One region of the Paenibacillus sp. FSL H3-0457 genome, then DNA from elsewhere that is predicted to be linked to it. Evidence: riboswitches for the same ligand, from Rfam matches in the RefSeq annotation. Region 1 holds a riboswitch; the other holds the start of a gene.
The links. A riboswitch is a leader RNA that binds a small molecule or an ion and turns the genes downstream of it on or off. The one in region 1 is predicted to bind ZMP and ZTP.
Positions count from the first base shown of each region.

Region 2: another riboswitch for ZMP and ZTP. It lies ahead of MHH25_RS28035 (TIGR01440 family protein); the one in region 1 lies ahead of MHH25_RS08650 (DJ-1/PfpI family protein).

Region 1 covers NZ_CP150283.1:1,906,858-1,914,812, reverse strand. The annotation lists gene MHH25_RS08675 (response regulator transcription factor) at 1-654, opposite strand, end outside; gene MHH25_RS08670 (SDR family NAD(P)-dependent oxidoreductase) at 839-1,603, opposite strand; gene MHH25_RS08665 (class I SAM-dependent methyltransferase) at 1,656-2,399, opposite strand; gene MHH25_RS08660 (VOC family protein) at 2,592-2,975, opposite strand; gene MHH25_RS08655 (GNAT family N-acetyltransferase) at 3,159-3,632, opposite strand; gene MHH25_RS08650 (DJ-1/PfpI family protein) at 3,637-4,245, opposite strand; ZMP/ZTP riboswitch at 4,306-4,387, opposite strand; gene MHH25_RS08645 (GNAT family N-acetyltransferase) at 4,438-4,953, opposite strand; gene MHH25_RS08640 (YfiT family bacillithiol transferase) at 4,987-5,511, opposite strand; gene MHH25_RS08635 (GNAT family N-acetyltransferase) at 5,559-6,098, opposite strand; gene MHH25_RS08630 (hypothetical protein) at 6,107-6,646, opposite strand; gene MHH25_RS08625 (hypothetical protein) at 6,668-7,108, opposite strand; gene MHH25_RS08620 (class I SAM-dependent methyltransferase) at 7,115-7,792, opposite strand.
Region 2 covers NZ_CP150283.1:6,352,743-6,360,697, reverse strand. The annotation lists gene MHH25_RS28050 (L-threonylcarbamoyladenylate synthase) at 116-1,288, shown strand; gene MHH25_RS28045 (manganese efflux pump MntP family protein) at 1,464-2,024, shown strand; gene MHH25_RS28040 (low molecular weight protein arginine phosphatase) at 2,083-2,655, shown strand; ZMP/ZTP riboswitch at 2,752-2,833, shown strand; gene MHH25_RS28035 (TIGR01440 family protein) at 2,973-3,566, shown strand; gene glyA (serine hydroxymethyltransferase) at 3,785-5,032, shown strand; gene upp (uracil phosphoribosyltransferase) at 5,462-6,091, shown strand; gene wecB (UDP-N-acetylglucosamine 2-epimerase (non-hydrolyzing)) at 6,130-7,287, shown strand; gene MHH25_RS28015 (AtpZ/AtpI family protein) at 7,473-7,727, shown strand; gene MHH25_RS28010 (ATP synthase subunit I) at 7,720-7,955, shown strand, end outside.

The sequences.
Region 1 (7,955 bases):
ACCTACTTTGGTTTCAATGTAACGCTCCAAGCCGATGGGTTCAAGCTTCTTCCGTAACCGATTAACGTTAACCGTCAGCGTATTGTCGCTCACGAAATGCTCATGATCCCACAAGCTCCGGATGAGGTCCTCACGGGTAACAATCTGATTTTTATGCTCGACCAGCACTTTAAGAATGAACATTTCGTTTTTGGTCAACAGGACAGATTCATCCCCGCAGGTCAACGTATTTTTCACATATTCAATAGCAGCACCACGCCAGGTTCGAAGTTCAATATGCTCTGTATTATAGTTATACACCCTCCGCAAAGTCGCTTGGATCTTGGCAATCAATACATCGAAGTGAAAAGGCTTCTGGATAAAATCATCTGCCCCCAAATGCATGGACATAACCATATCCGCAGGATGATCCCGTGAGGACAAAAAGATAATCGGCACATTGGAGTGCGAACGAATGATCCGGCACCAATGGAACCCGTCATATTGGGGTAACTGAATATCTATAATGACCAGTTGCGGCTGAATTACGCTGTACTCCTGCAATACCTTTCCAAAATCCTGCACACCATACACATCATATGACCATTGGGACAAACGTTCCTTGATTTCACTGAATAACGACTCGTCGTCTTCAATGAGCATAATTTTAAACAAGAGATTCACCACGTTTCTGATCTTCTAAGGTTGAATAAGGTAATTAGACTCCGTTGTTGCAGGATCACCTTTACCGTTACGAATCGTTCTTCCGATCGCTGATTCCAGTGTACAGGGAAGTTGGGCTTATATCAAAAGGTATCCATACTTCGTAAAGATAACAAGCCGAAATACGTATATCCTATTAGCTCTCAATAGTGTGTATTACATGGCTTGCATCACTCTGTGCGTCCATCCGCTCGATCAACTGCATCGCTACGTCTCGTGGCGATCTTAATTGGCCTGCTTCATATACTTGATTGAACATACCTGCAAGGGCGAACTCCTCTGCACTTTTGCCTCGTGCAACAGCCTGCAATTCCGTATCGACCATCCCCGGATCAAAAGCAATAATCTCAACAGGGTTCTGTTGGCCCGTTTGCTCCAAAGATACGCATTGGGTGAACATGTTCATACCTGCCTTGGATGTACAGTACACTGCCATTGAAGGCGCGGGATAACTTCCCGAACCCGATGAGAGATTAACAATTTTACGTCTGGCGGACAGGTGATTTGTTTGTTGAATAAAAGAGGAACTTAATATCATTGGTGCTGCGAGACTGATGTTGAGACTTTGACTTATCTCTGCCGCACTGCACTGATCGATAGGTTTTAGAGGCTCCAGCATCGCTGCATTATTAATGAGTCCAATGAATTCAGCTTCCTGAGAAGGTATTTGGTCCAATATGCGTGTAATCAAATCATCGATCCCATTCAGGTCGGCAAGATCATACTGAACATGGCGGTAACGCCCGCTACATTCCTCGCTTGATTCCAACAGATCCGAACCCCCGCGTGAAATACCGTAAACGTAATCCCCCTTAGCCAATAATAACTCTGCAAGTTGTAAACCGATCCCTTTGGATGTGCCTGTAATGATAAAGTGTCTTTTTCCTGTTTCTGTTCCCATTCCGATACCACTCCTCCTCTATTTTCAATGCATGTTTATTTCACTATTCTTACTAGTTTTTCTTTCTCCACAACGTGGCCCAGAGAAAAGGTACACCAAAATACGGTTCATGTTGCTCCAGCGACTTCATTGCACGGAACTCCACACATTCAAAGCCATCTTCCAGCATGTAGCGAAGCTTCTCCTCCGTGAACGCAAGACCACCGCGCATCGACTTCTCTTGATACACCTGCCAATCATTCATAACGATCTCAGGCCCACCAATATCGCCAAAACAAGGAGCAAAACAAGTCATTCCAAAGTATCCTCCAGGCCGGAGTGCATTGTGGATCATCTCTATGTAGGGAATGCGCTGATGTGGCAACAGATGGTGCAGACAACCCGAGTCGTAGACAAGATCATATTCTTGCTCTGGGGACAATTCGAACACAGATCGACATTCAAAATGCACGTCCAGTTGCTCCTCTGCCGCCCTCTCTTTAGCCCAAGCAATAGCTGTCTCCGAAAGATCATAAGCATCTACCTGATATCCTTGGCGGGTTAAATACAACGCATTTCTCCCCGGGCCACACCCCAGTTCCAGTGCCTTGCCGCAGCTCAGCAGACCTGCGTTCACATGTTCTACCAGATTCTCATCCGGTTTGTTTGGGAAAAAGGGTATTGGTCTGTTCCGATCCTCATAGAAAGGTTCCCAAAATTGCTTGGCAGATCTGAAGTCCGCATCGAGCATATCATATAGGTCCTGTACACTTTTAATCGTCTTTTCCACAACCACATTCCTCCTTAACTGCTCCATTCAAACCTTCATTTTCGACTATTCATTCCTCGGCATTTTCGTTAAATCAGCCACACTCTATTATAACATTTTTACCCAGTAGTTCTCTATTTTTCTTGCGTTTTTCTACTCCAAAACATAAGCTTTTTCCCAACAAAAAAACGACCGACATGAATGTCGACCGCTTGCAATGGTGCTGTTTTAAGTTGTAACTTACTTCGCCCGTTCCAAAACTGCAAAGTAATTTCCTTCGTTATCAGCAAAGTTGAAGACACGCCCCGTTGGCATCTCGACAATCTCTCCAACCGTTACATGTTTACCAGCCAAGTCGGCATATAACTGATCCAGATTTTCGGTGAAGAACATTAAGGAAGGTGTGCCCAGATTTACACCCGCCGACATCCGCTCCACAAACTCCTTGTCATGAAGAATAATGCTCGTCTGCGAATTTGGGGTAGGCGCAATCTCAATCCATCTCATACCCTCGTCAAGGTTTACTTCATCCACAATGTGGAACCCCGCAACTTCCGTCCAAAATGCCAGTGATTCATCCTGATTGTTGACATACAACATAATCTGGCCGACTTTGCTAAACATGCATCATTCACTCCTCTGATCCTCTGATCATCTAATCTCTTAACATCCTGCTTATCATTCCTCAAATTCCAATAGAGTATAACATGCAAGACAGCTTTTTGATCATCTTTCTTTGCAAGTACATGCAACTTAAACTGAAGTACACTTTTATGCTTCCACTACAATTAGTTTTTTGAAGTTCCCTTATAATGTTTTAACAAGTGAAAGTCTATGAAACCCCGAGGTATAATAATTCATATCGACACCTTCTTTTTGAAAATTCATTCGTTCATAAAATACGAGCGCTGCTTCGTTTTCTTCATGATCAAGTGTGTAAAGCATGACATCACCACTGCCGAATTCAGCTATTTTTATACATATTTTTGTAATTAGTCCACGTGCTACTCCCTGTCGAAGGTGTGATTTGCATGTAACAACGCCAACGATTTCATATCGGTTAACAGTAGGCTGAAAGATATAACCAGCATGACCTATGACAACATCTGCTTCGTCAACCATGACATAATAAGCACTGATACGTTCATCCGTCATTTTTAAAAATAAATCCCAGCGCGCAGGATACTGATCGCGTATAAACGAAGGGAATTGAAAATCATGATCCGTCATCATTTTCAGCACCGCTGGCTGATCAATCGCTTGAAAAAGGCGAATAGTCATCTTTTTATCCCCTACCCTTAGTGTGCATGTAGACATCTTTTAAATTACCAGCTTCATAATATGGATACTCTAGTTTTTGTTGAACTTGAAGGACAATCTCCGTAGACGTTAACATTTCGACCAAGTATAGTCCCAGGTCAATGGAAGCCGTAACCCCCGCACCCGTTACCGTATTACCATCACGCACTACACGCGCTGAGATTACTTCTGCACAATAAGGATTCAATAAATCATAAGCAGATGAGTTGGTAGTAGCCCTTTTTCCATTCAGGAAACCTGCTGCCCCCAACAGTAAAGCCCCGGTACAAATAGATATTTTATATGTGACATTTTCTGCTGTTCGGACCCATCGCATAAAATCCTCATCAAATCGAAGCGTTCTAGTTGATAATCCACCAGGAAAAAATACTAGGTCAAAATCCCCTAGATGAGGTAATACTGCATCGGATTTCATTTTCAGCCCACGGTCATCCGAAATTTCCTCCTTATCTGCGCAGAATGTCCATGATACGTTTTCCTTTGCTTTCAGAATCGCTAGCCAAGTCACAGCTTCATAAAATCCAGCTAAATCCATGCTTGTCATTCCATCAAATAAAACAAACGCCATTTTCATTGCCGCCACCAGTCCTTTCGTTCCCTGAATAATAAATAAAGTGTTTGATCAAAAGATCAAACACTTTGCCCAGGCGTACGGCATATAATATATGTGCTCCCTCGTGGTTCACTCTACGTTTACGCCAGTCACACATAACAGATATTTACAACTAATATACATGACATCTTTCATATTGTATATATTATGAAATTATTGCGTGGCTTTTAACTTCTTCGTAAGATAAAGTACAACATCGTCGTCCATAATCGTTTCTTCACCCGGCTGAATGTAATGATCATGTTTGTGTACACCGTGACCGTCTGGTATGTACCCGCGATGGGCATATAGAACTTGCGCTTTGCCATAATCGGAAAACACACCTACACCAATGCCTGCTACATCCGTTCGTTCCAGCATAACTTCCTCTGCTCGGTCCATCAACCGTGAACCAATACCTTGGCGCTGGAACTTCATTAGTACATTAAAATCGTTAATTTCGGGAATGCCTTGTTCCCTGAAAGACGGGTAGCTGGAATTCCACAATACATTCGCGTATCCGGCAAATTCTCCATTCAACTCGGCTACCAAGGTTACGCGTTCCCCATTCTGTTGTTCAGCCAAGTAATGAAGATACTGCTCAGGGGATCTCCCCCAACCCTGCTCCTGAAACGCCTTTGATATGATTACAGGATCGTTCTCATTTAATAGTCTGATATGTACACTCATTGATGAATCCTCCTTAAAAGATATTTCTAATAGCTATATTCCCAATCTATCCCGAAGCGATGTGATGTGAGCAACATGGTGTTTGCCGTGCCAAGCATACATGCCCAGATTGTAATCCAGTCTTGTCGTTTCTTCCGATGAGGGATGATAAAATTGTTTGGCATAATCTGCATCTGTCAGCGCGTTTAACAGAAACACCCAACGACGATGGAGGGCATCCAGAATCTGAAGCGAGAATTCGACATCCAGGTCTCTTGAATCACTCAGTTCAGCCCAGCGCTCTTCATAATAAGGCCGAATCGTTGGTGTATCCTCTGTCAGCGCCAACTTGAAACGAATCATACTGTTCATATGGCTGTCTGCCATGTGGTGAATAACCTGTTTGAGCATCCATCCACCTTCTCGATACGGTAGACTTAATTGCTCTTCACTCAATCCCTTTACCGCTTCTCGTGCGCGTTCAGGCAACTCAGCAATGTCCTGAATCCACTTCTCCCGTTGTGCCAAAGTAACTTCACCCGTGTGTACAAATGGTCCTATCGGAAATCTTTCATCCATCCATTATTCCTCCTTGTTTACATGATTTAAATAACTTTAAGCAGGATCTACAGGGCATATTCCATAAGCCAACAGTCTCGCATCTGTCCTTCGTGCTGCTCATGTTTCTCCAACAGCTTAATCTTTTGGAAACCACATTTCTCATAACAGGATATCGCTCGCAAGTTCCAGGATTGAGGGTCCATAACCACTTTACGGGCTTGTTTTTCATTAATCAGATAAGCCAGCATGGATTGCATCAACTGTGTACCAATGCCTTTATTCCAGTATTCTACCTCACCAATAAACTGATCCGTTCCATAGATGATCTCATCCGTGTCTCCATAACCATACTCCGTTCGTTCTTCTTCCTCAAGCTCATAGAACTGAATGTATCCAATCGGATGTCCTCCATACTCAACGATACAACGAGTAGCACCATCTTTCTGATTGTAAAAATGCTCTCTCACCTGTTCCAGATCATGCGGCCGATCACGCCCTTCATAGTATTGAAGAACTTCCGGGTCTGACAGCCACTTCACCAGATGTTGTTCATCTTCTGTGTCCAAGAAACGTACAGTGATTTCATTCGATTCATATACATTCATCATTCTGATTACTCCTTATTGATCTCCAGATTCTCACTCGTAACCCAACTCAGATCCTTCCCTAACAAATGCTCGTTGTGAACATAATACACCACGGGGTTCTCAAGCGGCTGAGTCGTTCCATCCAAAGATCTGAGCGTTAACCGCAACTTGTAGCTCCCTATCTCATCAGGTATCGCAAATCCTATCAGATTATCAGTTGATTTCATGGTCTTCCCCTGCGCCTTCAGATACTTTTCCAGAATGACTTGATCAAGATAGGAGCTGCCAACAGACGAAGGCATGTACCACGCATCATCTTGTTCTTCAGTGAATGTGACCCCTTCCCATCCAGGGACAACGGGATACACCATATGCTGGTCCTTGTCTTCTCTTTTTCGCGTTATCTCTAACTCTACCTCAACTACATCCGTATCAATCTGCCTGATTGTGCCTGCCATCACTACATCCTGGGCACTCACACTTGGAATAACATAGCTGTATATGAGCAGAGACACCAAGAGGATTATCGTTATTCCCGTAATCCAAAATATTGTACTTTTACGCATCTGTCTGATCCTCCCGTCTGGTTAATCACACTTCTGGAGTAGCTCCATCTCTGTTAAAAATTGAGTTAACCTATCCAACTCAGGTGATGCCGTCCAATCACTGGTGGTGTTCAATCCATGCTTGATGGTATGTATCGCGCTATGTGCAGACATGTATATATTATGGTGGATTCCAGGTTGGACAATGATGTGCTCTCCTGCACGCATCACTCGAATCGAAAACATCTGATCGTCTCCATAACTGGCATACGCAATCCATCCGGTTTGCACCACATAAAACTCCGTTAGATTGATATGTACATGACTGTTTTGCCATGCTCCGTGGGAAGAAGCAACGGTTCTACAATAATAACTGCCATCTTCTGCTATCATTTTATATTTTTGTTCCCCGTTCGCCATCTGCTCGAAGCTGGTTTTGACACCCGATTCACCATATTTCTGTTCTGAAAATTCTGTGTTCAATCGGCTTCACCTCCTTATGGCCTGCCAAATATACTTGCATTCTCTTACAGCAATTCTACCATCAACCTGGTTCTCCTTCAGCTTAACTTCCAGCTGTTCCCGGTACTCAGGCTGTGTATAATCCGGGTTTCCGGGGATATCGGAGAGAAAGATGGCAAACTCTTTTTCATCTGAGAAAATCATAAGTGCCTCGTTATATTCCTCAATCTTGATCTCCTTAAAAGCATTTCTTTCCAAACGCTCACGTACCTTTGTTATATCCGTATGAATACCAATCATAACTCCACCCTTTTGTAGCAATCTCCCATGCTCAATAATGGAAGTTGGACCTCTGCGATCATAGATCAGACCAAATTGCTTATCTTCAAATGGCATCTTTTCTTTTGTGCTTACACAGACAAATTTCACATTTGTTTTCGTGCTTGAATGAAGACTGTTTTGGGCTATCTTTATCATCTCTTCCGAATTATCAAACCCTATAATGTGATCGGTATATTCCGACATTTTCAACGTAAACTCCCCATGTCCACAGCCTGCATCGAGCACGGATGTATACTGAGGCAGAAGCTTAATCAACCGCTCTTCAAAAATATCTTCAGCAGAGTTACCTTCCAACGTATACAAAGCTCTACCCTTGTATCCCCCATTACGTTGTGCAATCATATCGTACCATTCCATGCTCATAGAGTTCCTCCTGACAAAAATTCCCTTTATTTAAACATTCGACATAGGTACGTCGATTCTCCTGTTTGGATATACGATATATCTTTGCTAAAATATGAAACGCTTCTCTTCCAGCTTCCGTATTAAGGTCGAAGCCGTATGTATCCCATATAATAAACCATCT
Region 2 (7,955 bases), 2.6 Mb from region 1:
TTGAATATGGATATGAACTAACCTACTTGAAGTTTAGGAATGATGATATATGAGCAGAGAAAACGAACCAGTGCAACACACCTCTGAGATGAGGGATGGTAGAGAAGAACGTGATATGAAAGCTCCGGGAGAGCTGGTCACCGAGATGTGGGATGTACGTGTCTTGGTGAGCGCTGAGAACGATCACGGATTGGGTAATATTGAATTATTGGATGTGAAAAAGGGGAGCGCCGATCAACAGGCGCTCGCCGACTTGCAGGCTGCCGCAGCCTGCATTCGTCAAGGTCAGACGGTGGCCTTTCCGACCGAGACGGTCTATGGCTTGGGTGCTGATGCGCGTAGCACAGCAGCCGTGGAGGCTGTATTTGTCGCTAAAGGCCGACCTTCCGACAATCCACTGATTGTGCATATCGCGCACCGTGACCAGTTGGATACGCTGGTCACGGAAGTGAACGAAACGGCGGAAGCGCTGATGGCGGCCTTCTGGCCGGGACCACTGACGCTGGTGCTGCCGGTTAGGCCAGGGGCGGTGTCCCCGCGTGTCACCGCCGGTCTGGACACGGTGGCCGTGCGCATGCCGGACCACCCGGTGGCCTTGCAGTTGATCGCCGCGGCGGCATGCCCTGTGGCTGCGCCAAGCGCCAACCGCTCCGGGCGGCCAAGCCCCACACTCGCGTCTCATGTGCGCGAGGATCTGGATGGCCGCATCGGCGGCATTGTGGACGGCGGCCCCACCGGGGTGGGCGTCGAGTCCACGGTTGTGCAGGTCGGTGACGACGGTAGCGTCACCATCCTGCGCCCTGGCGGCATTACGGCGGAACAACTGTCCGCCGTTGCCGCCCGTGTCGCCACGGACCCCGCGCTACTCGCGGAGGGGCCCGATGGCGTGGGCAGCCCGGCGCCGCGCTCGCCGGGCATGAAGTACACGCACTACGCACCCGCAGGGGCGCTGTGCGTGGTAGAGGGGCCGCCCGCAGCGGTGGCGGCCTGGATCAGCGCCGCCCTCGCAGAGGCGGCGCAGCGCGGAGAGCGCACCGCTGTGCTGGCGTTCGCCGAGCACGCGGAGCAGTACCGCGCCGATGCCGTGTTCTCGCTGGGCGACGCCAGCGAGCTGGAAGAAGCAGCGCGCCGGCTATACGCCGCGCTGCGCAGTTGCGATGAGCAAGGCGCCACATATATTGTGGCTGAAGCCTGCTCACGCGAAGGGCTGGGAGCAGCCGTCATGAATCGGCTGCTCAAGGCTGCGGGGAACCAACTCATACAAGTTGGCAACCAGCAACCCTCATAACCTCTCCTGATCATACAGTCAGGAGAGTAATCACTCTTTTTCCAAAACAAAATCAAGATTCTATAAAGCCAGCATCTGACCAGAGATCCGTCGCCGTTTGCCTTTCATCGGTCATGTTTAGGTCCTTGTCCGCATATCGTGTACAAGAACCTTTACGTGACTTGGGGGTATGGGGATGTGGGATGTGTCTGTCCATGTAGGGCAGTTGGTAACCATTTTGATCATGGCTATTGCGCTTGGCCTCGATGCGTTCTCACTCGGGATCGGAATTGGCATGAAGGGCATTCGGCTGCGGGATGTATTGCGAATCAGTATTGTAACGGCGCTATTTCATATCATCATGCCGCTCATCGGCATGTATATGGGCAAATACGTCAGTTCCCTGCTCGGTGACATTACGACGTATGCGGCAGGTGGATTGCTTGTTTTGCTGGGTGCTCATATGATTCTGAATGCATTCCGTGAAGGCGATACAAAGCTGGTGGACCACCGTTCCCTGCTCGGCGTTGTTTTGTTCTCCCTCAGCGTAAGTGTGGATTCATTCTCCGTTGGCGTTTCCTTAGGGATGTTCAGCAGTGATCTGATCTTAACTGTACTTGCTTTCGGTGTGTGTGGCGGGGTGATGTCGGTTATGGGGCTGTTATTAGGCCGTCGGGTGAGTCAGAATCTCGGGGATTACGGCGAAGCTATTGGTGGCGCAATCTTGCTTGCGTTTGGACTTTTGTTTATATTTTAGAATAAAACTTGAGATATCATATCATTCGCATCATATGTAAAATGGGGAGGCTAACACAATGAAACATATTTTATTCGTATGTACAGGAAATACGTGCCGCAGCCCCATGGCAGAGGGGCTTTTGCGAAAACTGGCATCGGAGCGTGGCATTCAGGTAGAAGTTCGTTCCGCAGGTGTGGCAGCAACGTCGGGTATGCCGATCTCTCGTCATGCTGAAGCGGTTTTGAGAGATCATAACGTTGAAGGTCCACCTCATTCCACACAGCTTAGCTCTAACCTGGTAGGTTGGGCCGATCTGGTTCTTACATTAACACGGAGTCATAAGCAGCATGTCATGCAGGTTTTTCCCGATTCAGTCCACAAAACCTATACATTGAAAGAATATGTGGAGGATGATGAACAGGTATTAAGTGATGTTCAGGAGTTGGACAGCCTGTTTGCAACGCTGGAGATGAAACGTGCCCTTGGCCAAGAGATCCTGGCATCGGAGCGTGAGCGAGCCATTGAGATTAGACAACGAATTCCAAGTTTCGACATCTCCGATCCGTTTGGGGGAAGTCGTGATGATTACAATATAGCTGCAGCTGAGATTCGGACGGCATTGGACCGGCTTTTGGATAAGCTGGGATAATTCTGATCCTGCGAGGCAGGTTATAGAAATAGGACACGTGATGTAAATTAACCGTTGATTTTAGCCGCGGGTTGTTTTATGATGAAGGGGAAAACAGGGATCCGGTGTAACTGGCGACGAAGTGGGCATAACCACGATGGAGCACCGGAACAAACGGCCGGTCGCCTGGGCAAAAGAGCAATTCTGCGTTACCCGCAGACTGCTCTTTTTTTCGTCTTTCATCTGATTATTCGCTATAATAGTACCTGAGATGCCGTGCAAGAATACGAAGGAACCAAGAGACAGCGGGCATGATTTTATCGGGAGGCGATGATAGGATGACTATAGAGTTAGATTCGGAACAACCCGGATTGCAGGAACAGACCGCGTCTATTCTGCATGAACTGGCGCTTGCCGGACAGCTTGGACCTGGACAGATCGTTGTGATCGGTACAAGCACAAGTGAAGTCGCAGGCGCTCGGATTGGTACGAGTGGTGCCATTGAAGTGGCGCAGCAGCTTCTTGCGGGTATACGCGAGGTGCAGGAAGAGTTCGGTTTTGACACGGTATTCCAATGTTGTGAGCATCTGAACCGTGCGCTGGTAATGGAACGTTCTGTGCTTACTCGACTTGGATTGACCGAGGTTGGTGCAGTACCCGTGCCCAAGGCCGGAGGTTCAATGGCATCCGCAGCATATCGTTCGCTGACCGATCCATGCCTGGCTGAACATGTGCAGGCCCATGCGGGACTGGACATTGGGGAGACGATGATTGGGATGCATCTCCGGCATGTAGCCGTACCCTATCGTACAGCGCTCCGCTATGTTGGAGATGCTCGTGTAACCACAGCGTTGACTCGTCCGAAGTTGATTGGCGGCGAACGCGCGGTGTATCGTATGGAAGAACAACCAGATTCGACATTTTGTGACTAACATATAAAGCGAGACTAATTGGGTTACACTTCTGACTTTGATTGCATCACCATCTTCCGATCGCTGTTATCCCCAGATTTTTTTATTCCCTATTTAAAGGGGAAATCCGGTGATAAAGGCGACCACTTCGTTTCTTCAGATTGGTGTTGCACTCGCCGTTTTCGTGTAAACATTAGTTTCACTTTATAACTTCACTTATACCTGGGAGGAATTTAATCATGGAACAATTGCGCAAGAATGACCCGGCAGTACTGGAAGCGATGAATCTTGAACTGAAACGTCAACAGAACAACATCGAACTGATCGCATCCGAGAACATCGTAAGTGAAGCAGTAATCGAAGCAATGGGATCTGTTCTGACCAACAAGTACGCTGAAGGATATCCAGGTAAACGTTACTATGGCGGTTGTGAGCATGTGGACATCGTTGAAGACATCGCGCGTGATCGTGCAAAAGAATTGTTCGGAGCAGAACACGTGAATGTTCAACCTCACTCCGGTGCACAAGCGAACATGGCAGTTTATCTTGCAGCGTTGAAACCTGGTGATACTGTACTTGGTATGAACCTTGCCCATGGTGGACACCTCACACACGGTAGCCCGGTTAACGCATCTGGTTTGCTGTACAACTTTGTAGCATACGGCGTACAGGAAGATACATTCCTGATTGATTATGATGAAGTACGCAAAGCGGCTTTCAAACACCGCCCTCGTCTGATCGTTGCAGGTGCAAGTGCATATCCGCGTACCATTGATTTTGAAAAGCTGGCTTCCATCGCCAATGATGTAGGCGCTTTGTTCATGGTGGACATGGCTCACATCGCAGGACTGGTTGCTGCGGGTTTGCATCCAAACCCGGTTCCACATGCGCATTTCGTAACAACAACCACACACAAAACGCTGCGTGGACCTCGTGGTGGTATGATTCTGTGCCGCAAAGCGTGGGCAGCAGCGATTGATAAAGCCGTATTCCCAGGTTCCCAAGGTGGACCTCTGATGCACGTGATCGCTTCCAAAGCGGTAGCATTCGGAGAAGCTTTGCAACCATCGTTCAAAACGTATGCAGAGAATGTCGTGAAAAACGCACAGGTTCTGGCTGAAACACTGATCGCTGAAGGATTGAACATCGTATCTGGTGGTACAGATAACCACTTGATGCTGATCGACACACGCAGTGTGAACATCACAGGTAAGGAAGCTGAGCATGTGCTTGATTCCATCGGTATTACCGTGAACAAAAATGCCATTCCATTTGACCCTACAAGCCCGTTTGTAACGAGTGGTATTCGAATTGGTACACCTGCTGCAACTTCCCGTGGCATGAACGAAGAAGCGATGGTAGCGATCGGTAAGATCATTGCCAAAACGCTGAAAAATCCTAAAGATACAGCGAAGCTGGATGAAGCCCGTGCAGAAGTGACTGCACTGACAGACCAATTCCCGCTCTATACAGATCTTAAATACTAAAAAACTTTGCTAATGGTGTTTGTATTTGAGATGTTCTTAAAATGGGATACAAAAAAACGAAGCAGACAGAATGAGACCGCAGAAGCGAAGCGTTCGCCTTTATCCCCGGATTTTTCCCTTGTTAAAAGGAGAATAAAAAAAATCTGGGGATAACAGCGATCGAAGGATCATTCTGTAGGCGGAGTGCCATTGTATTCATCATTTTCATTTTCTTAACGACATAACAGCAGGAGCAAAACAGGACCGGAAGACTCATTTTCCGGTCCTGTTTTTTATAGGATTCGGTAATCTGTAATGATTGGGTGCCCTTTGATGGTGTAATTCGTTGTTGGTGATGATATAATATACAGGATTTATCGAGCCCATGAATGGTGGCTAGGTATATTTGGAAATGCTGAACATGAAGAACTTACCGGAGGGACAAATTAGATGGGAAAATTAGTAATATGTGATCACCCTTTGATTCAACACAAACTGACGTTTATACGCGACATGCGTACGAATACGAAAGATTTTCGTGAATTGGTGGATGAAGTAGCAACGTTGATGGCTTATGAGATTACAAGAGATGTTGAACTGGAAACGATTGATGTACAGACACCTGTAGCTGCAACACAAGGTAAAGTCATCTCTGGACGTATGCTCGGACTGGTGCCGATTCTGCGCGCAGGACTCGGAATGCTGGATGGCGTTGTGAAATTGTTGCCAGCGGCAAAAGTTGGACATGTTGGTCTGTTCCGTGACCCGGAAACACTGCAACCGGTAGAATACTACACCAAACTGCCTACAGACGTAACAGAGCGTCAATTGATTGTAATTGATCCGATGCTGGCAACGGGTGGTTCGGCAATTGCAGCTATTGACGTGCTCAAAAAACGTGGCTGTACCCAAATTAAAATGATGAACCTGGTTGCAGCACCGGAAGGCGTAAAAGCTGTGCAAGATGCACATCCCGATGTGGACATCTATGTAGCAGCATTGGACGACCGTCTGGATGATCATGGTTATATCGTTCCAGGGCTTGGAGATGCAGGAGACCGTCTATACGGCACTAAATAAGCATATTGCATGCGGAGTAGAAAAGGGGCTTTGCTCGAATGTCCAACAAAATTAAAGTCATGACGATCTTCGGGGTGCGTCCGGAAGCCATCAAGATGGCTCCGCTTATTTTAGAATTGCAGAAACACCCTGAGTCTATTGAATCTATTGTTTGCGTAACTGCGCAGCATCGCCAGATGTTGGATCAGGTACTTGAAGTTTTCGACATTCATCCCGATTATGATCTGGATGTGATGAAGGACCGTCAGACATTGAATGAAATTACAATTCGTGTGCTTGGCGGTCTGGAACCGGTGTTAGCCGAAGCTAAGCCAGATATTGTACTGGTTCATGGGGATACATTAACTACCTTTGTAGCGAGCTACGCAGCATTCTTGCAACAGATTCAGGTAGGACATGTGGAAGCGGGGCTGCGGACGTGGAACAAGCTGTCTCCATATCCGGAAGAGATGAACCGTCAGCTGACGGGAGTACTGGCTGATCTACACTTTGCGCCTACGGATTGGTCTTCTTCCAATCTTGCCAAAGAAAATAAATCGGAGTCTAGTACGTACGTCACAGGCAACACGGTAACAGATGTGTTTCAATATACAGTACGGGAGGACTACACACACCCGGTACTTGATTGGGCCCAGGGCAAACGCCTTGTGCTGATGACAGCTCATCGCCGTGAATCTCAGGGCGAGCCTCACCGCAACATTTTCCAGGCCGTCAAACGGATTGCCGACGAATTCGAAGATATTGCCATCGTGTACCCGGTGCATCCAAGTCCTGCTGTGAAGGAGCCGGCTCACGCGATTTTGGGGAATCATCCCCGTATTCAATTAATTGATCCACTAGACGTGGTGGATTTGCATAACTTTTACCCGCACACTCACTTGATTTTGACCGATTCAGGCGGTTTGCAGGAAGAAGCGCCTTCGTTTGGTGTGCCTGTGCTCGTATTGCGCGATACAACAGAACGCCCGGAAGGTATTGAAGCCGGAACGCTGGAATTGGTAGGTACCGAAGAGGAACTTGTGTATGAACGGACCAAAGCTCTGCTTACAGACAAAACCCTGTATGAAAGCATGAGTCAGGCTGCCAATCCATACGGTGATGGACATGCTTCGGAAAGAATTGTCAATGCGATTCTGCACCATTTTGGTGTAAATAGTGAGCGTCCGGAATCATTTCACAGAAAATTCAAAAAATAATACATTTTTTCTGACGGATTTATAAAGGGCAAGCATACAGTTAAACTGTACGGTTTACGCGGGTTTATGGGCTTTGAGGGTCTGTATTCCCGTCGTTTTCCCCTTTAAAACGCTAAAATCATTCAATTGACAAAGGCTCTCATCATTCAGTAAAATTAACTGGGATTGCAAGGGTGGCGTGGAAAATGGCCGATTCGAACAAACCAAATTCATCCCGTAACCATGACGATAATGTATGGAAAGCGATGGGACTCGTGACAGCTTTTGGGATCGAGGTTGCCATTCTCGCTGTTGCCGGATATTACGCTGGCTCCTGGTTGGACAAGACCATCGGAGGTAACGGAATATGGATCGCCGTAAGCGTTCTCTTTTTTCTTGCGGCAGGCGGTGTAAGCATCTACTTTATCGCGAAAAAATTCATGGGGGAAAGTGATGAGTGAACTAACCAGATACCGCAGATCGATGACTGTTTTCATCATGTACTTTCTTATGATTTGTTTTCTCGCAGCGGCCTTTATGCCACGTGTGGAGACAATTGCTTTGGGACTGGCCCTGGGTACAGGAATTAGCTGGATCAATGCATTTTACTTGGGCTACAAAGTAAGGAAAATGTCTGATGATGCGGCAGAAGGTAACTTGAAGCGTGTGAACCTGGGATTTTTGACAAG